3 regions of the Lysinibacillus sp. NPDC048646 genome follow, and region 3 is predicted to be linked to each of the others. Evidence: riboswitches for the same ligand, from Rfam matches in the RefSeq annotation. Region 3 holds a riboswitch; each other region holds the start of a gene.
The links. Region 3 has a riboswitch for thiamine pyrophosphate ahead of thiM (hydroxyethylthiazole kinase). Riboswitches for the same ligand answer to the same signal wherever they lie in the genome.

Region 1 (10,358 bases), on a different contig from region 3:
ACTACTGACAACAGAATTTACAGGCAAGGGTTTCTTTAGACCAGAAACAAGTTTTATGATGTTTGCTGTATTAACGATTTTGCAAATGGCATTGGTTCTCTTTATCACACCAAGTTTGACAGCTGGTGCAATCAGTAGTGAACGTGAAAAACAAACATTAAATATTTTACTGACAACAACACAAAGTTCCACACAAATTGTGATTGGAAAATTATTTTCGTCTGTGGCATTTTTAGTATTAATGCTAATCGCCGGGCTACCATTGTATAGTTTAGTGTTTTTATTTGGTGGGGTATCACCTTCCCAATTAGTCTCTATCTTTTTATTTTATTTAGTGACGGTCATTGCTATAGGGAGTATCGGGGTTATGTTCTCAACAATTACGAAGAAAACAATAGTTGCGATGATTGCTACGTACGGCTCGATTATTTTTTTAGGTGGGATCACAGCATTTTTCTTCTTTTTAACAATGGCCTTCCATCAAATGGGGAATGCCATAGGGACGGGGACTTCCTATATGACTTATTTCTGGGCTTCTATAAACCCAGGTGCATTAATGTTGACACTTATTTCTCCAGAGATGGGGGATGCTTTAGCAGAGCTTTCAGGTGTTGAATTACCAGTGTGGATTACTTATTTACTCGTTTATATAGTCATTATTGTACTTAGTTTAACAATTGCCATTAAAAAATTACGTGCCAACATGAAAAGTAATCGATGAGGAGGAAACCTTATGGAGCGTCGTAAGCAATTACAAAAATATATACAGCGTGCAAAAACGAGTTTAACATTCGAAAGAAGTATTCCTATTGCACAGTACGGCTTGTTTTTGGCATTGCTTTCGAGTGCTTCACTCATGCTCGTCTCAAGGCTATTTGTCTGGCCGTATTACCGTCAAACTGCATTAGCTGTCTTTCTAGTTGGGATAATTGCAACAATCGTCTTGATGTGGTGGAAGCGTGCGAGAGCAAAAGAGTCATTACACACACTCGATCATTATTTCTCGCATAATGAACTGGTTACAGCTTTGTCATTTAAAGAAGATGAAGATCCATTAGTTCAATCACTACTTGTAAAAGCAGTTCAAAAGGCAGAAAAGGCGTTTTCTGAATTTAAAGCAAGAAAGAAAGCTTTGTTTCGACCTAAAGCATGCATAGGATTATTTGTAACAGGTGTTGTGTTAGCGGCGCTCTATTTATTCCCAGCTACTACGCAGATTGAAGCTATAGAGGTAGAACAAGAAAAGGCAGTCATCGAGGACATAAAAAAAGAAGTTGCGAAGTTAGAAAAAAAAGCAGAAACAAAAGAAGTAAAAGAGCAGTTAAAAGAATTGCAAAACACATTAAAAGAGGCAAATACAGCTGAAGAAGCGCTTCGTGAAGTTGTGAAGAAGCAAAAAGAACTTGCGTTAAAGGAACAACAATTAAAGGATAAACAAACGGCTAGTGAAGATGGTGCATCTGAGGGCCAAGGCTTATCTAAAGAGGAAATTGAACAATTGAAGGAACTTGCTCACATGCAACAGGGTTTAACGCAAAATGCGAATAATACTCAAACGGCAATGAGTAAGCTTGGGAAGCCAGCAAGTAATTCATTACAAAATGCCATTGCGAGTGCTAATAATGCAAATAACAATCAACAAAACAGTTCCAATTCGAATACGGGCCAAAAACCTGCTGGAAATGCGCAGTCTAACAATCAGCAAAGTCAAACGGGCCAAGGACAGGGACAAAATAATTCACAAAGTGGCAATCAGCAGGCGCAAGGGTCTAGTCAAAGTAATCAACAGGGACAGGGACAGGGCCAAGGACAGGGACAAGGTCAAGGTCAAGGTCAAGGACAAGGCCAAGGTCAAGGTCAAGGTCAAGGACAGGGACAAGGTAGTGGTCAGGGTTCTGGTTTAGGAAATGGTGCAGGGTCCGGACAAGGTGGTCGAAATCTATTAACGATGCCTGATCGGTTGGGCGGTTCAAGTGAAACCTCTGTAGATGGAGGAGCATTAGGAGACGGCTCTCATGTTTCGGAGCAGCAAGGAAATGGCCCCATTACAAAAGGTTCGATCCGTCCATATGATGAAGTTATAGGCTCATATAAAGACAGCTATTTAGAAAGCTCTGAGCGTTTACAATTACCGAAAGATTTACAAAATGTCGTGCAATCTTATTTCACGTCAATTGAGTCGCAGTAGGAGGAAAAGAAATGGCATTTACAGAACAACAGTATGTTGAAATGAGTACGAAATTACAACAAGTAAAAGAAGAAATCCATCGTTTTATAGTTGGTCAAGAGGAAGCGATTGATTATACATTATATGCAGTTCTGGCAGATGGTCATGCGCTGTTAGAGGGACTACCAGGCTTAGGGAAAACAATGCTAATTCGCACCATTTCTGAAGTGCTTGATTTATCCTTCTCACGTATCCAATTTACGCCAGATTTAATGCCTGCGGATATTACGGGGACGAGTATGATTGAGCGAACAGCAGATGGCAAGCAACAGTTCATTTTCCAGCCAGGGCCAATTTTTAGTCAAATGGTATTAGCAGATGAAATTAACCGAGCAACCCCGAAAACACAAAGTGCTCTGCTTGAGGCAATGGGTGAAAAAACAGTAACAATTTTAGGAGATACGAAAAAAATGGCCAAACCATTCTTCGTCCTAGCTACTCAAAATCCCATTGAAATGGAGGGGACATATCCATTACCAGAGGCACAAATGGACCGTTTTCTTTGTAAAATTCTCGTTCCATATCCAGAGAAAAGTGAACTAATGGAGATTATGAAGCGCACAACTGGCGCACAGGAAATCACCTTACAAAAAATAATGGACACAGAAGGACTCCTGCTAGCACAACAAATGGTGAAAGAAGTACTTGTAGCAGATGAAATGCTTGAATTTGCAGCAGACCTTGTTGTAGCAACACATCCTGAAAGAGCAGAAGCGATAGATGAGGTAAAGCAATATGCCATGTATGGTAGTGGTCCTCGTGGCTTACAAAGTTTAATAAAGCTAGCAAAAGCAAGAGCACTGATGAATGGACGCTTCCATGTATCAGTTGCGGATATTAAATCCGTAGCGAAGCCTGTACTACGTCATCGTATGCTACTGAACTATGAAGGGGAGGCTTCAGGTAAAACAGCAGATGATGTGATTGACGTTATTTTAGAAAAAGTTCAGCAAGGTGTTAGCAGGTGACGCAGAAAATATTATTGCCCGAAGATTGGCTAGCGAAAATTAGTCGCTTCCAAGTGGCGACGGCCTCCAAATTGCGTGGGCAACATAAAGGCTCACACCGTTCGCAACGTTTCGGGGCATCGCTCGATTTCTCGGATTTTCGTGAATATCACCTAGGCGATGATGTAAGACAGGTGGATTGGAACGTCTTTGCGCGAACTGATAAATATTTCATTAAACGTTTTTTAGATGAGCAAGAGATGCGCGTGCACATTTTATTAGACACTACAAAATCAATGGGTGAGCAAGCAAAATGGACTTTTGCACGGCAAATTGTTGCTTCACTTGGCTTAATGGTACTTGGTCGTGATGATCGATTATCATTTTCGTTTGTACAAGATGACATATTGCCGCCGTTTCGTCGCAAAGGTGCTATGTATCGTCGCGCCTTCATACAAGTAGTGACTGATCTTGAGGAGGCAACCTATACAAATAGCTTTGCGCAGGGAGCATTAAAAGCAATGCCTAAAGATAGTACGGTGCTATTTATAGTGACAGACGGTCTAGAACCAATCGAAGAATGGGAAAAGCTATTGAAAAGGATGCCACGTTTTGCAGGGGATGTACGCATTATACAAATCGTCACGCAAGAAGAACTATCTCCAAATTATAGCGGTGATGTTCGTTTACTTGACCGTGAAACGGGCAGTGATGTGAACGTTACGATATCATCAAAGGTACTTGATACGTATGAGGTAAGAAGACGTCTACATGATGAAGAGTTAGAGGCAATTTGTCGACGCTTCGGTGTTCGAAAATTACAACTCAAGGTGGAAGATGGGCTTCAATATGCTGTCTTTCAACAATTATTAAAAGCACATTGGATTAGGTGAGGTGAGCCGTATTGGGCTTTAGTCAAATACTTTTTAGCTGGACGGCCATCATCCCGGTCATTGTCCTATTATATTATTTCTTTCGAAAAAAATATACCGATCAAACCGTGTCCTCAACACTCTTTTGGTCGGAAATTATGCAGGAGACACGTGTATCTCCATACTTAAAGCATTTACAAAAAAATGCGCTTCTCTATTTGCAACTGTTAGCACTTCTTCTACTAGTACTCGCGCTGATGAATCCATATGTAAAAAAGTCAACGATTGCAGGAGCACAAACAATTTTCATTGTTGATACGTCTGCGACAATGCTAGCAGGGAAAGAGCAGTCAACATTTGATGCACATAAAAAGGAAATGTTGTCGTTAGTCAATCAGCTTGATGGAAGACCCGTGACACTTATTACGACAGGTAATACTCCGCAGGCCGTTTTACAGCAAGAAACAAACCTTAAAGATATTGAGAAAGCAGTCCTGGATTTGCAAGTGACATATGAAACCGCACAAATGAATAAAGCACTTGATGTGGCGCAAGCTTTTGTCGGTGAGACTCCGACATCGATTTATGTCTTTACAGATACACTCGACAAGAAGCAATTACCGATGGAAAAGGATTCGGTGAAATGGATTGTCCAAGGATCAGCGAAGGATTTAACCAATATAGCCATTACAAAGTTTGCTGCTACAACAGACGGAAAAGCAACGATGGCACTTGTACAGTTGCAAAATGATACAGGCAAAGAGCATAATCTGACTCTTACGCTAGAAAATGCTAAGGGTGAGGAAGTTATAACAGAGAAAATAACATTGCCTGCAAACGAAGCTGTGACTAAAACGTTTAAAGACTTACCGTTGGTGGATTCGATGACTGCGACCATTGATGTACAGGACGATTATGCCATCGATAATAGTCAATCGGTATTGTTACAAACAGCCACTTCTAAAGTAATTGTAGATCAAAATATGCATCAACTTATACAAAAGGGATTCCAAACAATAAACAGCGGCGTGAAAATTGTTCCGTCCTTACAGTTGGTAAATAATCAAGATGCTACTGTGGTGACAAATCAAACAACTTTGCTGAAAGAAATGACCAAGCCGATTGTATTATTTGGACGAGATGATATTGGAAAAATTGAAATGAATGGTGTTGTGAAAACAACGAATGACGCTTTATTTGCGTTCAGTGAATTAAATGATATTTATGTAAGTGCAATTTATCCTGCGTTTGATGGCTATAAAACAATTGCCACTGTTGGAGATAAACCGTTTATCCAACGCTCAACAGAAGGGGATATTATCGTACTAGCCGATATTGCCGATACAGATTGGCCATTACACCCCTCATTCCCGCTATTTTTATGGAGTGCCCAACAACAATTATCTGAATCGATAGATTCACTTGGGATTTTCACACCCAATGAGCAGCGTTCAGTTGCTTTAGCGCAAGGAGAGTGGAGTGTTTATTCGCAGGATGATGAGTTTTTATCAACAATCACCAACGGGTTATTAACGGCGCCCATGAAACCAGGCGTTTACACAGCACGCTCAAATAGTGAGGAAAAACGCCTCATCGTGCAGCTCCAGGCACAGGAGCGTGTGATAGAAAAAGGCACGAGTTACACCCTTGGAGAATTACAAGAACATGGCAAGGAAGAAGTATCGAATGCTTCATTTGTACCTTGGCTCATACTCATTATCTTAGTATTACTTGTGTCAGAGTGGGAGGTGCAACGACGTCGTGGATTTACGAATTGATACGCCATTAGCCTTATTGTTATTACTGCCATTGTTTGCGTATTTTGTATGGACCTATTGGCGCGAACGTCAACGTCTAAAAAAGAACCATCTCACTGTACTTGGTATTCGTATGATAGCAATATGTTGTTTAGTCTTTGCGCTTGCAGCACCCTATATTTTATTGCCGATTAAGGAAGAACAGGTACTGTTTTTAGTCGACCGCTCTGCTTCGATGAAGGGGACAGAAGTGGAAATGGCTAGTTTTATAGAGGAAAGTTTACAGTCGAAAAAAGATGAACAACTTGCAGGGATTTATTCTTTCTCTTCGACACTACAAACAGAAACCATTTTATCTAGATCATTGAAGGAAGTATCGAAATTTACAGCTATGAAGGAAACTGATCAAACAAATATTGAGCAAAGCCTTCAATTAGCAACTGGTATTGTCAATCCGAAAAAAGCTACAAGGCTAGTTTTATTAACGGACGCGAATGAAACAAAAGGTGATGCATTGGCGTTTGCTACCAAATTAAAAGGCGCCAATATTAGCGTAGATGTTGTGCCATTCAGTCAGTCCGTTGCCAATGATGTATCGCTTAAAAGCTTTGTGACACCACAGGTTGCTTATGTAGGGGAACAACAGCAACTTGTCACTGAAGTGAATGCGACCGCAGCAGGGCATGGAGAGCTATTGCTGTACGAAAATGATGAACTTATTCATCGAGAGGCAGTGGAACTTGCAGAAGGATCGAATGTATTTACGTATAAGCATACGGCCACTGCAGAGGGACTAGTCAAATACGAGGCACTTGTACAAGTTGGACAAGATGCAATATTTGAAAATAATAAATTAACGAGTGTCACGATGGTACAAAGTGAGCCTCACTTACTGATAGTGAACGGTTATGACACAGCATCACCAATTGCTGCGGCACTGGGGACGAAGTCAATTTCCTATGATGTAGTAGATGCAAAAAGTTTGCCGAATGAACTATCAAGTTATTTACAATATAATGCGATAATTTTTGATAATGTACCAGGGCATTTAGTTGGTGAGGCAAAAATGAGTGTTATCGAGCAGGCAGTGAAAAATTTTGGTGTCGGTTTTACAATGGTTGGCGGTGAAAATAGCTTTGGCTTGGGCGGCTATTTTAAAACACCAATCGAAACATTGTTACCGGTTGAAATGGAGATTAAAGGCAAAGAACAATTGCCATCTTTAGGTCTCGTTATCGTGCTCGACCGTTCGGGAAGTATGCATGGCACTAAGTTAGAGCTTGCCAAGGAAGCGGCAGCACGTTCTGTTGAAATGTTGCGTGATGAGGATACGCTTGGCTTTATCGCCTTTGATGATCGTCCTTGGGAAATTATTGAAACTGGACCGCTTGGCAATAAGGAAGAAGCAGTCGATACGATTTTATCGGTGACTCCTGGTGGCGGTACGGAAATATATAGTTCACTTGAAAAGGCTTATGAAAATTTGGCCGATCTAAAACTGCAACGAAAGCACATTATTTTATTAACTGACGGACAGTCACAAGCAGGGAATTATGAGGATTTAATAGCAACTGGTAAAGACAACGGGGTTACACTATCTACGGTTGCGATTGGGCAAGATGCAGATGGCAATTTACTGGAATCATTAAGTGAAATGGGTAGTGGACGTTACTACGATGTTATTGATGAACAGATGATTCCTTCTATATTATCACGTGAGACAGCGATGATTTCACGTACGTATATTGAAGACAATCCTTTTTATCCAGCAATTTATCATGCGTCGGGCTGGAATTCGTTATTTGCCAATGGTGTGCCACAAATGAATGCTTATATAGGTACAACCGCGAAGCAGGGTGCTTCTGTAATCGCGCAAAGCGAGAAGGAAGATCCAGTGATAGCACAGTGGCAATATGGTCTTGGGAAGACTTTCGCTTTCACATCGGACTCCACAGGAAAATGGACAGGAGACTGGGCAAGATGGCAGGAATGGGGCACGTTTTGGCAAACGATCATTTCGCAAATGCTACCAAGCTATAACGATGTGGCCTATGACGTACGTCTAGATACGGATGGCTCTTTTGTTATTACCGACCCGACAAACGAAGCTGCATTTTTAGATATCGTCGCTGTCAATGAAGCGGGTGAAGAGCTAGAGATGCAACTAGAAACAATATCTGCCTCGCAAGTTCGTGCAACGGTACAAGCAGAACCAGGTCTTATCTTCTTCCGCATTGCCGATGAAGAACAGGCGATTTACCAGGCAGGTCTAAGTGTTCCGTATAGTGCCGAATATGAATTAAGACCTGTAAATGAAAAACTAGTGGAAGAACTTACAAAGCAAACTGGTGGCAATGTGTTAGAGGAACCGCAGGAAGTCTTCCGCGATTTCACACAAAAAGGAGCAGAGCGCCAAAATATTGCAACCTGGCTTCTTTTAGCAGGGATGTTACTATTCTTCATCGATATTACAATCCGTCGTTTTGGATGGAGTTTCTTAACAAAAGTCAAACAACAAGAGAAAATGGTAGAGGATACACTAGAGCAAGTAGAAGATACAAACGTAGCGCAGCTGTTAAAAGGCATGAAGAAACGACATTAACGATTTAATACGCTAAATTTAAAACGCAGGGCAAAATTTAAAATCATTTTGCCCTGCGTTTTTGTGTTTAAACAATAGACAAGTACAGTCAGCTAATAAAGTGTCATGTTAAAACTTTTGACAAGTACGGTTTTGCGTAGACTGCTGGCAACGACAATTCCTAAGATTGCCCCAATAACACTTGATGTTAAAAAAGCAGGCATGAAAAATAATGCCGCAACAGATGTACCCATTAAAAAATGTGCGTAGGGAACTGCTACGAGAGATGCAAGGATACCTGTCCCAAGCATTTCACCAACAGCTGCTAACCAAATCTTACCACTGTATTTATAGAAAAGCGCTGCGCACAATGCGCCGATGACACTACCTGGAATAGCTAAAAGAGATCCTGTTCCTGTAAGAATACGAATAATAGCTGTGACAAGGGCAACCATGATGGTAGGTACTGGACCTAGTAAAATGGCGCCGATGACATTAATGGCATGTTGTACAGGATAGGCTCGCGCAATCCCTGTTGGAATCGAGACAAAGGCAGAGCCTGCTACAGCAATTGAGACTAATAAAGCCATGATTGTTAATTTTCGAACCGACATATTTTTCACTCCTTTTATAGAACATCGCTGATAGGGCAAGAGAAATCGCTGATAGATTACAGAACATCGCTGATAGGGCAAGAGAAATCGCTGATAGACTGTAGAATATCGCTGATAGGGTAAGAGAAATCGCTGATAGACTGCAGAGTATAGCTGATAGACCACAGAATATAACTGCTAGCACTCTCAATCGAAAATAATCAAAAAACCGCTTCCTCACAACATAAGGAAGCGGCCTTGCATTTACATATTAAAAAAGCAAGTGTCGTCACTTCCCTACGCTAGTGTGAACTAGATCAGGTTCAAAGGGTTCATGTATACATACACATCTCAGTCTTAGAAAGACGCCCCTAGTGGTTTGGAAACGATTTAATTTTTTAAAGTATAAATACTTTCATCATCTAGTCATTCAATCACATGCGCTTCGTCACTTCGCGAAAGCGCTTTTTACCTAATAATGTACCATGCTACTAAAAATAGTCAATAACTATTCAGACTATTTCAAATCAGGTTGCATAAGATGTGGTGCTTTTTTCAATGTCCAGATAAGGGCAAGGAAGAAGCAAGCCAATAAAATAATTGCCCCAAAAATATAAGGGCTATTCATATTCCAATCGAATAATACACCTGCTAGTGCAGGGCCAATCATATTACCAAGACTCATATATGCATTATTAAGACCAGCGGCAAAGCCTTGTTCAGTATCAGCAAGTTTAGAAATTAGCGTGTTGACAGCTGGTCGAATCAAAGTTGTTGCCGTTGAGAAAATTGTTGCTACGAGTAAAATAAGTGCAAAGCCAGATGCAAATAAAATTAAATAGATTGAAACGGATGCAATAAATAAATTGACTAACACAACCTTCATCTCACCGTAGCGATTAAAAAGAGGTGTAATAATGAACATTTGTACAACAACACCGAAAGCACCGCCTACCACTAATAGTATGGCAATATCTCCAGGAGTGTAATTGAATTTTTCCGTAACAAATAGTGATAATGTCGTTTGGAAATTAGCGATTCCGAACGAGAATACAAGCATAATAATAAGCATTACAAAGTAAGGCATTTTGACGGAACGTACCATTTGTTTCGCAAGATTATCTTGTTTTTGCGCCTTTTGAGATGTGCTTGGTTTTGTTGAAGGTAAAAGAAAGAATGAGAGAATAGCTGCTATAATAGCTGCAGCACCAGCCGTATAGAATGGGAAGTGCAGACTAACCTTCGATAAAAAGCCCCCTATACCAGGTCCAATCATAAAGCCAAGAGACATAGCCGCCCCTAACATACCCATCCCCTTGCCTCGTTCTTCATAGGTTGTAACATCAGCTACAAAAGCCATAATAGGAGGTGCGATGAAGGC
Region 2 (10,358 bases), on a different contig from region 3:
CCCCAAAGAATTCACACTTTTTCAAAAATTTTTTTAAAGCTGTTTTTTACTATTTCGGTTATTTCCCAAGACATCATATAATTGTTATATAACAAAGTTTTTTTCCTATTCAGGCTCTTCTGCTATTTAATGACACAATAATAAATTCCTCAAAATTCTCTTTCATGTTCAAATTTTCTCCTACATTCAAAATTATTATCACTAAACTATTTTAAGAATATTATTCTAATAGATAATACCATTCTCTTTCATACGGATTATTTCTATTAAATCCTTATTATTTCTATGTTATTTCCCCAATCTGAAAATGATTAAAAATTATAAAAACTCAAAATTTAGTATTGCATTATAGGAATCTTCCTCATAAAATAAGTGAATATAACGACGAATCAAAAAGAAATATGTCGTTTAAAACAGAAATATATAACTTTAGGGGGAATAATATTGGCTAATAATACTGGGAACAAAAACGTGCAATCAGTTGATTATAATGCAATTGAAGCTATGGAATCGTTCAACAAATTCGTGAAAAAGAAAAATACTTTCCTTTTCTCGATCACAGCAGGGTTTTTATTGCTTTATATCTTACTACCAATCCTTGCTTTCCAGCCTGTACTACAACAAAAGGTTATTGGCAGTATAACGGGCGTTTGGATTTACTCAGCAGGATTATTCATCATGACAATAATTCTTTGTACAGTATATATAAAAAAAGCGTCTTCATTCGATAAGGCGGCGGCTGCAGTTCTAGCAGAGTATCACGCGAAAGGTGGAAAATAAATGAATTTAGTATCAGTTGGTTTCTTCTTAGGAATTGTAGGCTTAACATTAGTAGTTACGTATATCGCAGCGAAGCGTACTTCTTCTGCAAGTGACTTCTATACAGCTGGTGGAGGTCTAAAGGGATGGCAAAACGGTTTTGCAATTGCTGGTGATTATTTATCGGCTGCTGCGTTCCTTGGGGTTTCTGGTGCCATCGCGCTAACGGGTTTTGATGGTTTCTTCTTCTCTGTTGGCTATGTAGTTGCAAACTTAGTTCTTCTCTATGTAATTGCAGAACCTATGCGTAACTTAGGTCGTTTTACATTAGCTGATATGTTAACAGCTCGTTTTAATGAAAAACGTGTTCGCGGTGTTGCTGCGACAGGTACTATTATTATCGTTATTCTTTATATGATTGCGCAATTAGTTGGTGCAGGTGCACTCATTAAATTATTATTTGGTATTGAGTATTGGATTGCGGTGTTAATCGTAGGTGTCATGATGACGACTTATGTATTGTTCGGCGGTATGACAGCTACTTCTTGGGTACAAATTATTAAAGCCAGCCTTCTATTATTTGGTACAGGCTTATTGGCAACACTCGTGCTTATTAAATTTGACTTCTCTTTAGTGAAGATGTTCGATACAATTTCTGCGGATCACGGTGAGCAATTCCTTGTGCCTGGTTTAAAATATACAAGTTCTATTGACTCTGTTTCTATGATGATGGCACTTGTATTAGGTACGTCTGGTTTACCACATATTTTAATGCGTTTCTTTACAGTTAAAGATGCGAAAACTGCACGTTCATCAATTTCTTGGACAACTTGGATCACGGCTATTTTCTTCTCATTAACTATTTTCTTGGGCTTTGGTGCTATGCATTTTGTAGGTTTAGACAATATTCTTGCTGAAAGTAAAGCAGGTAATACTGCTGCCCCACTTCTTGCTAATTACCTTGGTGGCGATGTATTAATGGCATTTATCGGTGCAGTAGCATTCGCAACAATTTTAGCGGTAGTATCTGGTTTAGTATTAACGGGGGCTTCTGCGATTTCTCACGATATCTATGGTGAAATCATGAACGATGGGAAATTAACAGAGAAACAACAAGTTTTAGCAGCTCGTACTGGCTCTATTTCAATTGCGATTGTTTCAATTATCCTTGCGTTATTCGCGCAAAGCTTAAACGTATCATTCTTAGTATCATTTGCCTTCTGTATCGGGGCTTCTGCAAACCTTCCAGTTATTCTATACACAATTTACTGGAAAAAGTTCAATTCAACTGGGGCGGTTACGGCAATGGTAACAGGTTTAGTTTCTTGCTTAATCTTAGGGGCAATGGGTCCAAACGTATGGAGCCCTATAGAAGGCGCTGCAATCTTTGTTGGTAAGCCACTTGTACCACTGGCAGTTCCAGCGATTATTACCATTCCACTTGGCTTTATTGCAGGTTACTTAGGCTCTGTTCTTTCTACTAACAGAGTATCGCAAGAAGAAGCAGAACGTGTTTACAAAGAAATACGCGTAAAAGCAAATACAGGTGTTTCTGTTTCAGATATTTCTCATTGATTTTTTCACCTTCCCATCATCATATTTACGATTGAATTTGTAACTAAAAAACTCGACTTAGGTCGGGTTTTTTCTGTTTATTATTATAAAAAATTAAGCAATTTACTTATCCAACAATATTATTTCTTTTCCAAATAACAGAAAAAACCCATTTTTCACTAGTTAAATAGTGTTTATTTTTTCTGGAAAAAACGGTTTTTTTCTCAGTTTTAAAGCTCAAAATTTTGTCAAGAAACTAGAGATACCCTAGTTTTGCGCTTTTATCTGAAAATTCCAAAACCCTTTATTTTCTAGGCTTTGTCACGAATTTTCTGTTTAAAGTCTATTTTTCAGAAAATTTTTTTTGCATAATTTTTCTGAAATGTATTGCAATTTTGTGAACTGTCTCATAAAATTAAGATGTGAATTCACTAAAGTAGCAAAATCAAGCATTGAAGCAGTAAAAATAAACACAAAATGGGGAATATTTATGGCGAACAATCAAGCAAGCAAAAGCGTCGTTATCGACTATGATTTGATTGCAAATCAAGAATCGTTTAAAGCACTTGTAAGAAAAAAGAATTCATTTCTTTGGTCAATGACTGCATTCTTTTTAGCGGCTTACATGTTGCTTCCAATTCTTACTTCGTACACAACAATCTTACACCAAAAGGCATTTGGGGAAATTACTTGGGTGTGGATTTACGCAGCAGGATTATTCATTATGACTTGGAGCTTATGTCACTTATATGTTGCGAAAGCAAATAGTTATGACAGAGAAGCAAAAGCAATTATCGCTGAATATGAAAACGGAGGTGGCCGCCTATGAGCTTTATAGCAATATTTTTCTTCGTAGCAATCGTTGGTCTTACATTAGTCATTACATGGTGGGCATCTAAACGTAATTCATCTGCGAGTGATTTCTACACGGCAGGCGGTGGTTTAACAGGTTGGCAAAACGGACTAGCTATCGCTGGTGACTACTTATCAGCAGCTTCTTTCCTAGGGATCGCTGGTGCCGTTGCATTATTTGGATTTGATGGATTCTTCTTCTCTATTGGTTATTTAGTTGCTTACTTAGTGGTACTTTATATCGTGGCTGAGCCGTTACGTAACCTTGGTAAATTTACTTTAGCTGACATGATTACTGCGCGTTTCAACAGCTCAAAGGTTCGTGGTACAGCAGCTTTAAGTACGATTACAATCGTTTTATTCTACATGATTGCACAGTTAGTTGGTGCAGGCGCACTTATTCAATTACTTCTAGGAATCGACTATTGGGTTGCAGTTTTAATCGTAGGTGTTATGATGACTACTTACGTTTTATTCGGTGGTATGACTGCCACTTCTTGGGTACAAATTATTAAAGCTTGTCTTTTAATGTTAGGTACAATCATTATCTCATTCTTAGTATTAAAAGAGTTTGGCTTCAGTATTTCGACAATGTTTACAGAAATGACAACTGCAACTGAAAGTGGTGCAGCATACTTAAATCCAGGTCTTAAATATACAAATGGCATTGACACAATCTCCATGTTAATTGCGTTAGTATTAGGTACTGCGGGTCTACCACATATCTTAATGCGTTTCTTCACTGTAAAAGATGCAAAAACAGCTCGTTCTTCAGTAATTTGGGCTACTTGGATCGTAGGTCTGTTTTACGTTTTAACAATCTTCTTGGGCTTCGGTGCAGCTGCATTCGTAGGTAAAGAAGAGATTATCGCGGCAAACGCTGCTGGTAACATGGCTGCTCCACTTCTTGCAGAAGCGCTTGGTGGCGACATCCTATTCTCATTCGTTTGTGCGGTAGCATTCGCAACAATCTTAGCGGTAGTTGCTGGTCTGGTACTTTCAGGTGCCTCTGCCCTATCACATGATATTTATGGTCAAATTATTAAAAAAGGAAAAATTACAGAGAAAGAGCAAGTCTTTGCAGCTCGTGTCGGTTCAATCACGATCTCTGTTATCTCTATCCTACTGGCACTTGGTGCGCAAACATTAAATGTAGCATTCTTAGTATCACTAGCATTCTGTATTGCAGCTTCTGCAAACTTACCCGTTATTATTTACACAATTTACTGGAAGAAATTCAACACTGCTGGTGCTGTTACAGCAATGTTAACAGGTTTAATTTCAGCTTTAGTTTTAGTAGCAGTATCTCCTAACATATGGAACCCTGTTGAAGGTAAAGCAATTTTCGTTGGTGATCCGTTAATCATGTTAACGAACCCAGCCCTCATTTCTGTACCTCTTGGATTCTTAGGTGGATTCATTGGAACGTTACTTTCTAAAGAATCTGACGATGCGAAATACCGTGAAGTTGATGTTAAAGCCAACACAGGTATTTCTGTACAAGACGCATCACATTAATATTATGACAGTAACCTCGTAGGCTTTAGCTTACGAGGTTTTACTTTTTCTCCCCTATTCGTGTACTATTAAGGTAAATTCCGTGTGGAGGTAGATTTTCATGACACAATCTGGCGCTAAAAAGAAACGTATGCATGTTAAACGTACAAAAGGTAAAGATGTAGAGAAAGATCGTCAGTCTTCCCCATTCAGTACGCATGAACGTGTTACTAAAACGAAACGGGAATCCATCGACCGTAATTTTACAAAGTATAAAAAGCAACAGCATGTAGACGAGTAGTCGTTCTAAACGCTGTTGCTTTTTCGTATTCATTTCTTTATAAACTATAAAACGCTTCCGTATTTTGCGTAACAATATTTGCCGCTTCCTGAATGGGTAAACCCTTTAATGTTGCAATGACCTCTATCGTTCGGTGCATCATTTGTGGTGTTGTACGTTTATTTGTAAAAGGACCTTCAAATGGCCACGGTCCATCTGTTTCAACCATCATGAGTTCTATTGGGTACAGTTTGATTAGTTGTTGAATTTCCGTTTCATACGTACAATCTGGTGTAATGGAAATAAAATAACCGTTATGTATCATTCGCTGAACGACCTTTTCATTCCCTTTGAACCAGTGGAAATGCGCTTTAGTTATGCCATGCTTCTCAAGCAGATCACATGCAATCGAAGCATCTTCATACACAGCATGTAACACAATCGGCTTTTTTAGTTCTTTTGCTAGAACGATAAATCTTTCTAATAAGGAAATATAAGGTGTATAATCAATGACATTTTCTTGCTTTAAATAATAAGGTAGTCCTACCTCACCGACTGCCACCATTTTATCAGCATGTAAACGTAACCAATGGAAAAGAGCCTCTTCCTCTTCAGAACTAGGTAAAGCTTGTTCAGGATGAAAGCCATAAGCAGCTTTAACTTTAGAATAGGTCCGCGACAAGGTGAATGTATTTTTACAAGATTCTAAGTCTGTACTAACAGCAATCACATGCTTAGCTTCTTCCAGTAATAACGGAATTTCATGTTCCTGATACTGATCTAAATGAATATGCGCATCAATCAACATAAGCATCGTCCTTTTCTTCTTTTAAATAGTTAAATAGCTGTTGTTTTAACGCATGAAAACTTTCTGTATGTCGAATCTCCCCTGAACGGGGTCTAGCAAATGGCACGATAATTTCTTTTTTGATAGTCGCTGGGCGCTTCGTTAAAACGACTATACGATCTGCTAAAAATAGCGCCTCTTCGATATTATGCGTGACAAACAAAATCGACTTACGATGTTTCTCCCATATGGATAACAGCCATGCCTGCATTTCCAGTCTCGTAAACTCATCAAGTGCTGAGAATGGCTCATCTAAGCATAAAATAGGTTTATCACTAACGATTGCCCGAATAAATGATACACGCTGCTGCATGCCTCCAGAGAGCGCATTGGGATAGGCATTTTCAAATGATGCGAGCCCTACCTTTTCAAGCCATGCCCTTGCTTGCTCGATATTTGGTTTTTGCTGTAGTTCCTCAACAATCGTGACATTCTCTAAGATTGTACGCCAAGGAAGTAAACATGGTTGCTGTGGCATATAGCCGATGATCCCTCTTTTTAGCTGAATGTCTTCGCCGTTTAACAAGATAGCTCCCTCGTCTAAGGCGGAAATACCTCCAATCAATTGAAATAGTGTGCTTTTTCCACTACCAGATGGGCCGATAATTGCAACAAATTCTCCTGCCTTTACTTCAAAGGATAGATTTTTGATCACTTGCAGCGAGCCAAAGGATTTATCAATGTTTTGAATGTTCAGCATGTAGTCCTCTCCCTTTTACGACAAGCTTTTCGATGATACGTATAACACTAAATAACAATAAGCTTAATAAAATGATGGCAAAAATGGCCACAAAAACACGGTCCGTCCGAAATGAGGATTGTGCAAGTGTCATATAGACGCCGATGCCCTTTTTAGCACCTAACCACTCTGCAATCACGGCACCCATAACACTATACGTCGCTGCAATCTTTATACCTGAAAAAATAGAAGGATAGGCATATGGCCATTCAAGTTTCCAAAATGTTTGCGCTTTCGTTGCACCGACCATCTCAAAATAATGTTTTAATTCAGATGAAGTTTGACGAAAACCGTCCATAGCTGCAATCACAATGGGAAAGAAGCAAACCAGACAAATAATAATCAGTTTAGGTAATAAACCAAAGCCAAACCAGATAATTAACAGTGGTGCTAGTACAAGCACAGGTACGTTTTGCGACACAATTAGAATCGGATACAATAATTCTCGAATCATAGCCGAACGATGTAACAATACAGCAACACTTAACCCAAACATTATCCCAATAGCAAGACCCAAAAGTGCCAACTGTACACTGGCAAAGACATGTGGTAAAAATGCTTTATAGGATTGAATAGCTTCTATTACAATAGCACTCGGTGCTGGTAATAGCCATTGGGGGATTTGTGCGAATTGAACAATTAGTTCCCATACGAATAAGAGGAAGACGATAAAAATAATCGTCCTCCCTTTCTTTATGACCTGTCTCATCCTCGATATTTCTCCGTTAACGTCCCCATCGTAATACCTGTTGGTTGATATAAAATTTTCACTTGGGTTATGACGTTTATAGCACCAAGCGCAATCATCTTTTTATTCATGTCTTCTATAATTTGTAGCAAACTAGATAGCTCGCCTTCCATTGTCGTTTCCAGTGGATGTACCTCATATTTCACTCCAGAAGCATCAATCACAGCAATAGCCGCGTCAACAAAAGGAATAACGTCCTCATATTTTTCAGTTTTCGGTATGATTTGAACACTTATTAATGAATTTGCCATTTACTTTGCCTCCTTAGCAGGTAAAAAATCGTTGGTAAATGCCTTTTCTGGATTGAATTCACCTTCTAAAACTTTATTACTGGTCATCCAATCAGCGTAATTTTTCCATACTGCTAATTTTTGTTCGCCCCATTGTGTGGCATCATCCTGATACTTGTCAGCTAGCCATTCCTGACTTTTATGTACAAGTTCTTTATCTAAATCAGGTGCCGCTTCTAGTAGAATGTCAGCCGCTTCTTTCGGTTGATTGATGGCATATTCATAGCCCTTTGCAACTGCCGCAACAAATGCTTTAACAGTATCAGGATTCTCTGAAATCATTTTTTCATTTGTTGCAAGTACGGGTGTATAGTAGTCAAGCTGTTCACTATAGTCTGTTAAATACATCATGTTTAGTTTTTCCCCACGTAATTCAGCTTCGATACCTGTCCATGCATAGTATATCCATGCAAAATCAATATCTTTCTGCATCATTGTGAAGAAATCTAAATCACCGGCATTCACAATATCCAACTGATTGACATCTGCATTCTCTGTTTGCATTAATGATTGCAGTACAGCCTGTTCAAGTGGAGCACCCCAACCGCCATATGTTTTTCCTTCAAAATCCTTCGGTGATGTTATACCATTTGCTGCAAGAGACGCAAAACCAGATGTATTATGCTGAATAACGGCTGCAATAGATACTAACGGTACATCCTGCACACGTGCCTGTGTAATTGACTCTTGGTAGCTGACACCAAACTCAGCCTTACCAGATGCCACAAGCTGATCGGCTCCTGCATCGCCAGGTAATAGAATGTCTACATCTAAACCCTGTTCCTCAAAATAGCCAAGCTTATTCGCCGCATAAAGCCCTGTGTGATTTGTATTGGGTGTCCAGTCCAGTACGACTGATACTTTTTTTAATGAATTCGACTCTTTTTTGTCCTCTTTGTCGCTACAGCCGACTAATGTTAAAAGCGCTGCAACAAGGATGAATAACCATTTCTTCATGCTGAATCCTCCCAGTAAGTAATATGAAAGTGTTCATGTTTGAATGTTTTAACCATCCGAAAAAGGTATCGCTCGTTTTCACTTGAAAAGAGCTATGCATTTCGAAAGAAAGTAAGTGCGTGTACCAACACGTTCATCCGTGGTAATGAGTCAACTCAGAGGTGTGCTACATTACCAAGACATAAAAAAACGCCCAGGAGTCATCCCAGACGTTTGAAATCGGTATCAAAAAATAACGTACTCTTTTTGAATAGATGTTCCCTACGCTGGTACGAGCCAAATCAGGTTCAAAGGGTCAGCGTCTTAACGGACACAATCTCAGCTGGCAACTACCAGCCCCCCTACATTCTTAACATATGAACTTTTCGAGGACTATTATACCCATATCTCTATGAAAATGACAAGGCTCTATTTACATACGTAGCGAATAGATAACAATGAAATCAAAAAAAGCCCAGTTCTCGGTAAGAACATGGGCCACATTGTTTATCTCGTATTATTTTTCATTTTTAGCCTTTAAAACATGTGCAATCGCACCGTCAGTAGCTATATCCACTTTAAAGGAGCCGTTCGAATGACGATCAGAACGGGTTAACCCTTTCACATCAATCACTTCTTGAACACCCTTTACAGTTTCCACAACAATTTTTTCATCATCAGTCGCTCGAATAACTGAGACGATACGATGAGGATGTGCTTTTAACTCTGTTAATACTTTTAGACCTCGTTTTGCACGGCTTGCCATTTCTACCTCAGCGACATTCATTTTCTTCGCTGCCCCACGCTGTGTCACAATCACAACATATTCTGTGTCACTTGGCTGTAAGATTGTTACACCAACTAATACTTCGCCTTCTTTAAGCGTTATTCCTTTTACCCCTCCAGTTTTCACACCAGTAACAGGCAATTCTTCAATTGGGAAGCGGATCGCATAGGCTGTATCTGTTATTAATAATAATTCCGCGTCGTCTGTAACAATATCCGCAAAAATCATTTCATCGCCAGACTTCACATTCATCGTTTTAATTGGCTTAGAATAACGAGTTACCGCATAATCTGTTAACGGTGATCGCTTAATTTGACCATCTTTAGTCGCTGTTAAAATATAGGTATTAGGCTGTTCAAATGTTTCGAAGCCATAGACCGCAATAATGGATTCATCTTCATTAGTCGGCACAATACTTGAAATATGCTGACCAAGGTCTTTCCAACGAATATCGGGTAATTCATGCACCGGTTGATAAATATAGTTGCCACGATTTGTGAAAAGTAACACATGATGCTGCGTATTTAAATTTCCCTCATACAGTAAATAATCGGAATCCTTCATGGCGAAATCTTGACCATTGGAGGCCGCATGAGAACGTGTTGATGTACGCTTAATATAGCCATCTTTTGTTACTGTCACCACTACTTCTTCACTTGGTACAAGGACGTCTAATGTGATTTTAATTTCTTCAATGTCACGTTCTATTTTTGAACGACGTGGTTCTGTAAAGCGCTTTTTAATATCGAGTAATTCCTGTTTTATGACACGCACTAGCTTTGCTTCACTATTAAGAATACCTTCAAGCTTGGCAATCAGTGTATTTAATTCATCCTGTTCATGGCGAAGTTCTGTTATATCTGTATTGGTTAAACGGTATAATTGTAAGCTTACTATTGCCTCTGATTGCACTTCAGTAAAGTCAAACTTCACTTGTAAATTTGTTTTAGCGTCGCGTTTATCATTAGATGATCGAATTGTCGCAATTACTTCATCTAAAATTGATAGCGCTTTAATAAGCCCTTCCACAATGTGAGAACGCTCCTTCGCTTTTTGTAAATCATAGATA
Region 3 (10,358 bases):
GAAATTCTGAAAGTTTTTATCACGTAATAATAGTTAATGGTTTTATAAGTAAGTTTGAACTATAATAAATACCGTTAAATTAACGTTTTGAAAGTGTGTGAATGACAATGAAAGAAAATACAATCTATCTAGATAACAGCGCAACAACTAAACCTTATAAAGAAGTGATGCAAGCATTTATGGCAGTAAATGAGCAGTATTACGCCAACCCTGCATCGATTCATGCAATGGGTGTAGAATCAAATGATTTATTAATGCGTGCTCGTGGACAAGTAGCAGACATTTTGCATACTGAGGCAAGAAATGTACTGTTTACTTCAGGAGGTACTGAATCCAATAATACGGCTATTTTCGGTTTAGCGCATGGTAATACTCATAAAGGTAACCATATTTTGACTACGGAAATCGAACATCCATCTGTGTTAGAATCGGTGAAGCAACTTGAAAAAGAAGGCTTTGAAATAGAATATCTACAGGTCGATAAAAAGGGTGTAGTGTCGTTAGATGAGCTACGAAAAAAAGTTCGCAGGGATACTATTTTAGTTAGTATGATGCATGTTAATAACGAAATGGGTGCCATTCAGCCGATTTTTGAAGCGGCAAAAATTGTCCATGAAGCAAGTCGTGCCGCATTTCATGTGGATGCAGTGCAAAGCTTTGGAAAACTGCCAATAACTTTTAATGAAGATGAAGGACCAGACTGTATTTCCATATCAGGTCATAAAATTCATGGTTTTAAAGGTTCAGGTATATTAGCATTTCGTAAAAAAATGCAATGGCAGCCATATGCACATGGTGGAGGACAGGAATTTGGCTTACGTAGTGGCACTGTGGCTGTCCCACAAGCGGTAGCGCTATCAAAAGCAGCCCGTATGGCAATCGAAACAATGAGTGAACGTACGAAAAAATATCGTACATGGCAGGATGAAATATGTACGGCGTTAAAAGAATTTGGTGAGGCTGTGCAAATAATATCGACATCACAGGGTGCGTCGCATATTTTATCATTTAGTGTGCGTGATTTAAAAGGTGAGGTCATTATAAATGCACTACAGAAACGTAGAGTTATTGTGTCAACATCGAGTGCGTGTTCCTCCAAGCAAACGAAAACAAGTCATGTTGTAGAAGCTTTAAATATTGATGAGCATTTTAAAAAGGGTATTATCCGTGTAAGCTTTGGTGCCCATGTAACAGACGAAGATATTGTATTATTTATACAAATATTGAATGAAGTACTAACGGAACTTAAAGGAGAACATCTATGATGATTTGGAAAGAAATTTTAATTCGATATGGTGAGCTATCTACAAAAGGGCGCAATAAGATGGATTTTATCCGTCGCTTGCGTGAAAATATTCGCCATGCATTTGCAGAGTTAGGTCATTTACACATTCGTACAGAGCGTGATCGTATGTTTATCGCTATTCAAGATCAGGCACAAATGGACATTTTACTAAATAGATTACCGAAAATTTTTGGGATTCAATCATTCAGTCCAGTTGCCGCTTGTGACAAAGACATTGAGGCGATGAAATCACTGGCGATTACAATTATGGATACGTTTAAACATGAACAATTGACTTTTAAAGTAGAAGTTAAGCGTACAGATAAAACATTCCCTTTAGATTCGCATGCTATACAGCGTGAAATCGGTGGACATGTATTACCACAGTATCAAAATTTATCAGTAAAAGTGAAAAAACCAGATGTAGAGCTTCGTGTTGAAGTACGCCATGATGCTACTTATATGATGGCACAAGTTATTCCGGGTGCTGGTGGCATGCCAGTTGGCTCCAACGGTAAATCATTACTAATGCTCTCAGGTGGTATCGATAGCCCAGTTGCAGGATATTTAATGATGAAACGAGGAGTTCGCTTAGAAGCAATTCATTTCTTTAGTCCACCATATACAAGTCAAAATTCATTGGAAAAAGTAAAAGTACTTGCCAATGAATTAACGAAATTTGGCGCGAATATTCGACTACATGTTATTCCTTTTACTGAAATCCAAGTTCTTATTAAAGAAAAAGTGCCATCTAATGTGTCTATGACAACAACTCGTCGTATGATGTTAAAAGTTGCTGACAAAGTGCGTGAAGAAATTGATGCATTAGCGATTGTTACTGGTGAAAGTCTTGGGCAAGTAGCAAGCCAAACGCTTGAAAGCTTAACAGCAATCAATGCTGTGACAAACACACCGATTTTACGTCCACTAATTTCAAGTGATAAATTAGAGATAATTGAAATCGCTGAGAAAATTGGCACATATGAAACGTCAATTCAACCATTTGAAGATTGCTGTACAATTTTTACGCCGGCTAGTCCAAAAACGAAACCAAAACTTGAAAAAGTTGAGCATTATGAAAGCTTTTCTGATTTCGATGAACTAATCGATCGAGCTGTGAAAAATCGTGAGGTCTATATTTTCCCCAAAAAAGAACAGCCTGCTGATAAATTTGCAGATCTTTTATAGAAGTAAATTTTAATTTGTTCTGCTATTAAGCAAACTCGATTCGTTATATATATATAGGAAAGAAACCGTCTCAAAATTCTATTATGAGACGGTTTTTATTTGATTGTAAATAGGTTTCCTTTGCAGTTACATTTTACCTATAAAATTTTTGTATTAAAAAACAAATAACGCACATTCTATATTCACAAGGAGGTGAGAAACATGACAAACAACAACAACCGCAGTTCAAACCAGCTTGCAGTACCTGGTGTACAACAAGCACTAGATCAAATGAAATACGAAATTGCACAAGAATTTGGTGTTCAATTAGGAGCTGACGCTTCAGCTCGTGCCAACGGTTCCGTTGGTGGTGAAATCACTAAACGTCTTGTACAAATGGCAGAATCTCAATTAAAAGGTATGCCAAACAACAACCAATAAATGCAGAATAAGCATTTATAAACTTAAAACCAGTGACCGTAAAAGGCACTGGTTTTAGTTTGTTTAAATTTACTGTTTTTATCCCGTACTAACGTGATTGAAATGATGTTAAAGTCGACACAGTATTTTTTATATTTACACTTTCACAAATAGCAGAGATAACAGCAATACCATTCGCACCAGCTTTTAATACTGTCTGTGCATTGAATTCATCAATACCGCCAATTGCCACTATCGGCAATTCAGGATAATCAGTACAGGCTTGCTGTAAAAATTCAGTACCACTCGGTTGTTTGGCATCTCTTTTTGAAGTGGTTGCAAAAATAGGACCGATGCCTACATAATCAGCTTCGTGCTGTAAGGCAATTTGCAATTCATCTTTTGTATGAACAGAAACACCAAGTAACATATTTCCGATTTTTTCTCGAATAACAGCAACAGGGAAATCATCTTGCCCAATATGGATGCCATGCGCATCAAGTTTTAAGGCAAGCTCTAGATCATCATTGACGATAAACGGAATATGATACTGTTTGCAAAGCTTTTGACAACTTCGAGCAAAATTTTCATAAGCTTGGCCAGTCAATGCATCTGGACCCTTTTCACGAAATTGAAACATAGTAATGCCAGATTGCAGTGCTTCTTCAAGCACTTCTAAGGGAGAGCGATTTTTAACGTTTGTCGAACCCATAATAAAATAAAGCCTTAAATCATGACAATTCATGAATGGTCACCTCGCAAGAATCTTTGTATTTTTGGTAGGCGAAATGATTCGTCGGACCGTGCCCATTGCCAATAGATAGATCATGTGTAATTGCTAACTGAATAAACTTTTTTGCTTCTACTATAGCTGAATCTATAGGTAATTCTCGCCCTATAAAAGCTGCTAATGCAGCAGAAAATGTGCAACCTGTACCATGAGTGTTTTTTGTTGCTATACGTGTAGTTTGCATGGAAAAAGCACGACCATCTTTAAAAAATACATAGTCAGTCGCAAAATTTTCGTCAGTTAAATGCCCACCTTTAATGACCACACAACGTGTACCTAGTTGTAAAAGTGTTTGAGCAGCCTGCTTTATGGATGCAATATCATCTATTTTTTTTCCTGTTAACACTTCTGCTTCAGGGATATTTGGCGTAATGACTGCTGCTAACGGCAATAAATAACATCGCATTGTCTCAATTGCTTGTTGTTGCAATAAACTTTCGCCCCCTTTAGCAATCATTACTGGATCAATGATAAGTGGTATATCAAAATCAGCCATGATATTGGCGATTGTCTGAATAATTTCAGAGGAAAAAAGCATGCCTGTTTTGAGCGCACTAATCGAAAAATCCTCTAATAGTGCCTGAAATTGTTTTTCAATAAATTTGGTATCAATCGGTAAAACCTCTGACACACCTAGTGTATTTTGTGCAGTTAATGCTGTAATAACGGAAGTGCCAAATACCTTTAATTCTTGAAATGTTTTTAAATCTGCTTGAATACCTGCACCACCACCACTATCTGAGCCCGCAATTGTAGTCACGATATGCATTATTTTTCACCGTCCTTCGAAAGGCGATGTAACTCATTTAAGACAGCTATTTGAAAATCACCAATATTTTGCGTAGAGGAAGCAGCAAATTCAGCTAGTTTTTTATAAGCTAATAAAGTGTTTACTAATTGTTTAAATGGCTCGATTTGTGCAACATATGCTGCGGCACAAATTGCACTTAATAGGCAGCCTGTCCCTGTGACTTCGGTCATCTGATGATGCCCACCAACAACCCAATGCATCTGTTCACCATCGGTTATAAAATCTTTTTCACCGGTCACAATAACGATACAGTCAAAGCGTTGGGCAATTTTCTTTGCTTCATCCTCAATACAAATCGAGCCGTTACCACTGTCGATGCCTTTTTGTTGCCAACTCACATTGGCAATAGCAGCAAGTTCACCAATATTGCAACGAATAACAGCGAATTTTACATGTGTTAATAGCTGGTGAACCGTATTTTTTCGAAAAGTAGTTGCTCCTGCACCAACAGGATCTAAAATTATCGGAATGCCAAGTGTATTGGCCATTTTCCCTGCTCGTAACATAGATTCCTTTGTACGTTCATTAATCGTACCAGTATTTAATAATAGAGCGGAAGCGATTCTGACCATTTCTTCGACTTCATCGACTTCATCGGCCATTACAGGAGAAGCGCCAATTGCCAATAAGCCATTTGCTTGAAAATTTGCCACTACATAGTTTGTTATACAGTGAATAAGTGGCTGTTGTTTACGGATAGTTTGGAAAATCATTTTAAGCCCTCCTTTTTTGGATGGACGTAAGCATGCAAAAAAAGCTCTTTTTCGTGAAGAGAATACACGTAAAAAGAGCTTTTCATCAATAACAAGATGTATTGCTCCCTACGTCAGTATTAACTAACAGGTTCAAAGGGTCAGGTTTTACCTTCTCAACTCAGGATGAGTCCCCCTGCAATCATGATTTTAGTTGACCAAAATGTATCATACTTTTTCTTTGTGTTCAATAGAGATTTCTCATTTTAGTAAAAGCAGTGACTGATGCCATATAGAGAAGTATGATAGTTGTCATGACTTTTCAAAAATAAGGGTTCTTCCATTGAAAATCATGAAAAATGAGTTTTATAATGAGCATAGCAAAGGGGGCATATGCCATGAAAAGACAAGATTTACTCGCACCAGAGTGGTATAACATTGCACAGGAAATTGAAAAGTATGCACAGCATCCAACTAAAAATGCTTTAATTGTTTATAACGAAAACGAAGAAATTCAATACATTACATATGCAAGTTTACTTGAAAAGGCAAATCAGGCAGCACATATATTAACAGCTAAAGGATTAGTCAAAGGAGATGTGCTTTTAGTGATGGTGCCGAGATCAGTTGAGGCATACATTGTTTATATTGCAGCATTAAAGGCGGGCTTAACGATTATTCCAAGCTCTGAGATGTTACGTGCAAAAGATATCGACTATCGAATCACACATGCTGATGCAAAGGCAGTTATTGCCTATGAGCCTTATATTGAGCAATTTGATGAGGTTGAAAATTTGGAAGGTGTACAGCAGTTTGTCATCGGTCATGCACATGAACCATGGCAACCACTGTTAGAACAAATGAAAAATCAACCAACCACGTATACAAGTTCTACGCCAACGAAGAGTACTGATATCGCATTTCTTGCTTATACAAGTGGGACAACAGGTAATCCGAAGGCTGCTGTTCATACACATAGCTGGGGTTACGCACATTTACGGACAACTGCACCAAATTGGTTAGGTGTTCAGGAAAATGATATCGTATGGGCTACTGCAGCACCAGGGTGGCAAAAATGGATATGGAGTCCATTCCTTGCGACCTTAGGAAGCGGCGCGACAGCTTTTGTATACAAGGGAAAATTTAATGCAGCTACTTACTTAACATTACTTGAAAAATTTAAAATCAACGTGCTGTGCTGTACGCCAACTGAGTATCGTTTTATGGCAGCACTTGAAAATTTACATGACTATAATTTGAGTGAAATCCGCCAAGCTGTATCAGCAGGCGAACCGCTGAATAGTGAGGTTATGAAAATATTCTTACAAAACTTTACACTACAGGTACGTGATGGCTATGGACAAACGGAAAATACATTACTTGTCGGAACAATGGTAGGTATGGAGGCGCGTGTTGGCTCCATGGGGAAACCAACACCAGGAAATACCGTAGAAATTATTGACGATTTTGGTACGCTAGTTTCCGAAGGTGTCGTTGGTGATATAGCGGTTCATCGTAAAACACCGGCCTTATTTAAAAAGTATTTTAAAGATCCGGAACGCACAAGTTTACAATTTCGAGGTGATTGGTATATCACTGGTGACCGTGCATATAAAGATAAAGATGGTTATTTTTGGTTTGAGGGGCGCGGTGATGATGTGATTATTTCCTCAGGTTACACGATTGGACCATTCGAGGTTGAAGATGCGTTAATGAAGCATCCAGCGGTGAAAGAAGTTGCAGTGGTAGCGAGTCCAGACGAAGTAAGAGGGAATATTGTAAAGGCATTTGTGGTTTTACATGATGGAAAACTAGGCATTGAATCACTTGTTCAAGAACTTCAAGACCATGTAAAAACGTTAACAGCACCTTACAAATATCCACGTGCGATTGAATTTGTAGAGGAGCTACCAAAAACGGCTTCGGGTAAAATTCGTCGTGTCGAACTACGTCAACAAGAAAAGGTCCAGTTTACTCAAAAATAATTTCCTAGGAAATAATGTCGAAAATCAAAGTTCATGCCAAATTTATGAACTTTGATTTTTTTTATGTGTAAAGGACATTTTTTATGGGAAACTGTATAAGATAAAACTTTTGCATAATATTGCAAAAAAGTGAAACATTTTAGACATTGGGACGTATAACGTCTTGAGGAGGCGGAAAGACATGAATGTTAAAAGGTGGGTAGCCTTAATTATTGCAGGTGTATTATTAGTAGTTTCACTAGGTATTAACACCGTATTTGCAATATTTAAATCAGACTTTTTTGGTAGTTTTGACAGTCTGATGGCTGGAAATAACTTGGAAGTATTTGAAACGGTGATTGAAGGAGAAGATTATAATAAACGGATCGCGTATTTAAAAGTGGATGGTACGATCCAAGATATTGGCTCTAGTTCATTATGGCAGCCAGTGGCATATGATCACCAGTTTTTTTTAGAGCAATTAGACAATATTTTATATGATGAAACAGTACAGGCGGTTGTTTTAAGTGTGAATTCACCAGGTGGTGGTGTAAAAGAATCAGCAGAGATCTATAAAAAGCTTTTAGAAATTAAAGAAGAGCGCCAAATTCCAATTTATGTATCAATGGACTCAATGGCAGCTTCAGGCGGTTATTATATTGCCGCACCTGCAGATAAAATTTTCGCTCATCGCGATACGATAACAGGCTCTATTGGTGTCATTATGCAGTCAATCAATTACCAAGAGCTAGCTGAAAAAGTAGGCGTGAAATTTCAGACATTTAAATCAGGTGAACATAAGGATATGCTAAGCCCGATGCGTGATGTTACCGAAGAAGAACGAGCAATGATGCAAGATATGATTAATGAAACCTATGAAGAGTTCGTTGATATTGTTGAAAAAGGTCGTAATATGTCTGAAGCCGATGTGAAGAAGGTAGCGGATGGTCGAATTCTCGGAGGAACAAAGGCACTTGAAGCAGGCTTAATCGATGAAATAGGTGATGTGGAAGCAACAATCGCGGCTTTACGTGCAGATTATGGTTTAGAAGATGCAGCACTATTTGAATACTCATATGATATGGGTGGCTGGCAGTCTTACGTTGGTATGAAGATTGGTTCAATGTTTGGTCCGTCTGCTGAGGAAAAAATGCTAATGAAGATTATGGCTGACTATAGAGCGCCCAAAATGATGTACTTATACGGCGAATACTAAGGAGGGTGTACCATGACAAATAATGAATTCGTTATACAAGGGCAACCCTCTTTTGAAACGGAGCCTCCACGTGATAAGGTAGAAACGTTATTAGCAACTAAACACTATGCATTAAAAACAGCTGGCTTTTGGGTACGTTTTTGGGCATTTTTATTAGATAGCTTAATTATATCAGCTATTGTGGGAATACTTATTAACCCGATTTTTTACTTAATGGATTGGTCGTTATCGGAAACGGTATGGTATGCACCAATTTCTATTATTTCAGCCATTATCTATTATGGCTATTTCGTGTTGATGACGAAATTTTTGGGGCAAACTTTAGGGAAGATGGCTTGCGGTTTACGTGTTGTGTCATTAAAACATGACAAGTTAACGTGGTCGGATGTACTTTTCCGAGATTGGATTGGGCGTTTTATTAGCAATATCTTTATGCCACTGTATATTTTTGTTGCTATTTTGCCAGACAATCAAGGCTTACATGATTTTTTTGCAGAGACAACAGTTGTCCATGAAAAGATGTATGTAGAAAAAAAAGAAGCGCCTAAAGCTTTACCTATTCAGGAGAAAGTAGTAGAGCCTGAAAAGCTGGAACAAACGATAGAAGAAAAAATGGTAGATTGATGGTTGGGCTGTCTCAAAAATAGTGAGACAGCCATTTTTAATTGTTAACAAGGCTATAAAAGAGATGATATCGGGGAGAAGTTGGACAACCTCAAATGAAGATATGATAAAACTATTCAATAATTCTTCAAAAAAATAGGGCTAATCGAAAGTTATTAGCACTCCAGAAAGATCATGTTCAGTTTAAGCTGTCTCAGTTGCAATTAATTCCCTACATTTAGTAATATTATGTACATATGATAGAAGGAGGCGTTTATATGGCACAAGTAACATTTAAAAATGGTCCAGTAACACTAGTAGGGAACGAAGTAAAGGTTGGAGACCAAGCACCAGATTTCACTGTATTAGCGAATAACTTATCACCTGTTACTTTAAAGGATTCAGATGGGAAAATTCGTTTATTTAGTGTTGTCCCATCATTAGATACAGGCGTTTGCGATGCGCAAACACGTCGTTTTAATGAAGAAGCAGCAAACTTAGGCGATAATGTAGTGATTTATACAGTATCTGTGGATCTTCCTTTCGCACAAAAACGCTGGTGTGGTGCTGCAGGCATTGATGCTGTTCAAACAGTTTCTGATCACCGTGATCTTTCATTTGGGGAAGCATTTGGTGTGTACATTCAAGAATTACGACTTCTAACACGTGCAGTATTTGTTGTGGATGCAGCTGGTAAAGTAACGCATGTGGAATACGTTCCAGAAGCTACAGACCATCCAAACTATGAATCAGCGATTGCCGCTGTAAAAGCACTAGCATAATCCGCTTCTTTTAGGCTAAGATAATACTAGACAAAGGAGCTGTGACAAGTTTTTGTCATGGCTCCTTTCTGCGTGAAAGGAAGTTTTGTATGGAAAAAATTGAGAAATTATTTGCAATGCTGAATGAGCATGCCGAAAAGCTAGAAAAAGAGCACAATAAAACACTGTTAGAGGGCATGCTGGATGGTTTAGAGGCATGGCTAGATGGAGAAGTCGATTTCTCACAGGCAGATGCAACGAAAGAAGATGTGCGAAAAGCAATTCAAATTGCCATTTTAAAAGGAATGTGTAAAGGTTCCCAGCCAAATCATCAAATGACACCAGATACCCTTGGTTTATTAGTCGGCTATTTTGTTGAGCAAATTTTTGCTGAACGTTTAGAAAAAGAAAAAATTTCTATAATGGATCCAGCTATTGGTACAGGTAATTTACTCTTGACGGTAATGAACTTACTAGATGGTAAAATAGAAGCCACAGGAGTAGAGGTTGATGAGTTACTCATCCGTTTAGCGGCAGCAACTGCAGATTTAACAGAGCAACCCGTATCACTATTCCGACAAGATGCATTGCAGGATTTATTAGTCGATCCTGTAGATGCGATTGTCTGTGATTTACCAGTTGGTTATTA

Region 1: linked by a shared signal. The riboswitch ahead of thiW (energy coupling factor transporter S component ThiW) and the one ahead of thiM (hydroxyethylthiazole kinase) in region 3 are both predicted to bind thiamine pyrophosphate.
Region 2: linked by a shared signal. The riboswitch ahead of ACQKII_RS20290 (ABC transporter substrate-binding protein) and the one ahead of thiM (hydroxyethylthiazole kinase) in region 3 are both predicted to bind thiamine pyrophosphate.

Annotation. Positions count from the first base shown of each region.
Region 1 is NZ_JBNNLZ010000001.1:256,588-266,945, reverse strand. Features, by position in the region: gene ACQKII_RS01280 (ABC transporter permease) at 1-721, shown strand, start outside; gene ACQKII_RS01275 (hypothetical protein) at 734-2,188, shown strand; gene ACQKII_RS01270 (AAA family ATPase) at 2,200-3,195, shown strand; gene ACQKII_RS01265 (DUF58 domain-containing protein) at 3,192-4,067, shown strand; gene ACQKII_RS01260 (vWA domain-containing protein) at 4,079-5,824, shown strand; gene ACQKII_RS01255 (VWA domain-containing protein) at 5,808-8,405, shown strand; gene thiW (energy coupling factor transporter S component ThiW) at 8,498-8,998, opposite strand; TPP riboswitch at 9,255-9,360, opposite strand; gene ACQKII_RS01245 (MFS transporter) at 9,495-10,358, opposite strand, start outside.
Region 2 is NZ_JBNNLZ010000025.1:47,653-58,010, reverse strand. Features, by position in the region: gene ACQKII_RS20335 (DUF485 domain-containing protein) at 505-780, shown strand; gene ACQKII_RS20330 (solute symporter family protein) at 781-2,334, shown strand; gene ACQKII_RS20325 (DUF485 domain-containing protein) at 2,804-3,142, shown strand; gene ACQKII_RS20320 (solute symporter family protein) at 3,139-4,683, shown strand; gene ACQKII_RS20315 (hypothetical protein) at 4,784-4,963, shown strand; gene ACQKII_RS20310 (TatD family hydrolase) at 5,001-5,750, opposite strand; gene ACQKII_RS20305 (ABC transporter ATP-binding protein) at 5,740-6,489, opposite strand; gene ACQKII_RS20300 (ABC transporter permease) at 6,467-7,237, opposite strand; gene ACQKII_RS20295 (thiamine-binding protein) at 7,234-7,527, opposite strand; gene ACQKII_RS20290 (ABC transporter substrate-binding protein) at 7,528-8,523, opposite strand; TPP riboswitch at 8,765-8,876, opposite strand; gene parC (DNA topoisomerase IV subunit A) at 9,020-10,358, opposite strand, start outside.
Region 3 is NZ_JBNNLZ010000009.1:30,023-40,380, reverse strand. Features, by position in the region: gene ACQKII_RS11845 (cysteine desulfurase family protein) at 102-1,265, shown strand; gene thiI (tRNA uracil 4-sulfurtransferase ThiI) at 1,265-2,473, shown strand; gene ACQKII_RS11835 (small, acid-soluble spore protein, alpha/beta type) at 2,675-2,893, shown strand; gene thiE (thiamine phosphate synthase) at 2,982-3,617, opposite strand; gene thiD (bifunctional hydroxymethylpyrimidine kinase/phosphomethylpyrimidine kinase) at 3,604-4,431, opposite strand; gene thiM (hydroxyethylthiazole kinase) at 4,431-5,186, opposite strand; TPP riboswitch at 5,275-5,373, opposite strand; gene mbcS (acyl-CoA synthetase MbcS) at 5,564-7,150, shown strand; gene sppA (signal peptide peptidase SppA) at 7,332-8,345, shown strand; gene ACQKII_RS11805 (RDD family protein) at 8,358-8,969, shown strand; gene tpx (thiol peroxidase) at 9,227-9,730, shown strand; gene ACQKII_RS11795 (class I SAM-dependent methyltransferase) at 9,820-10,358, shown strand, end outside.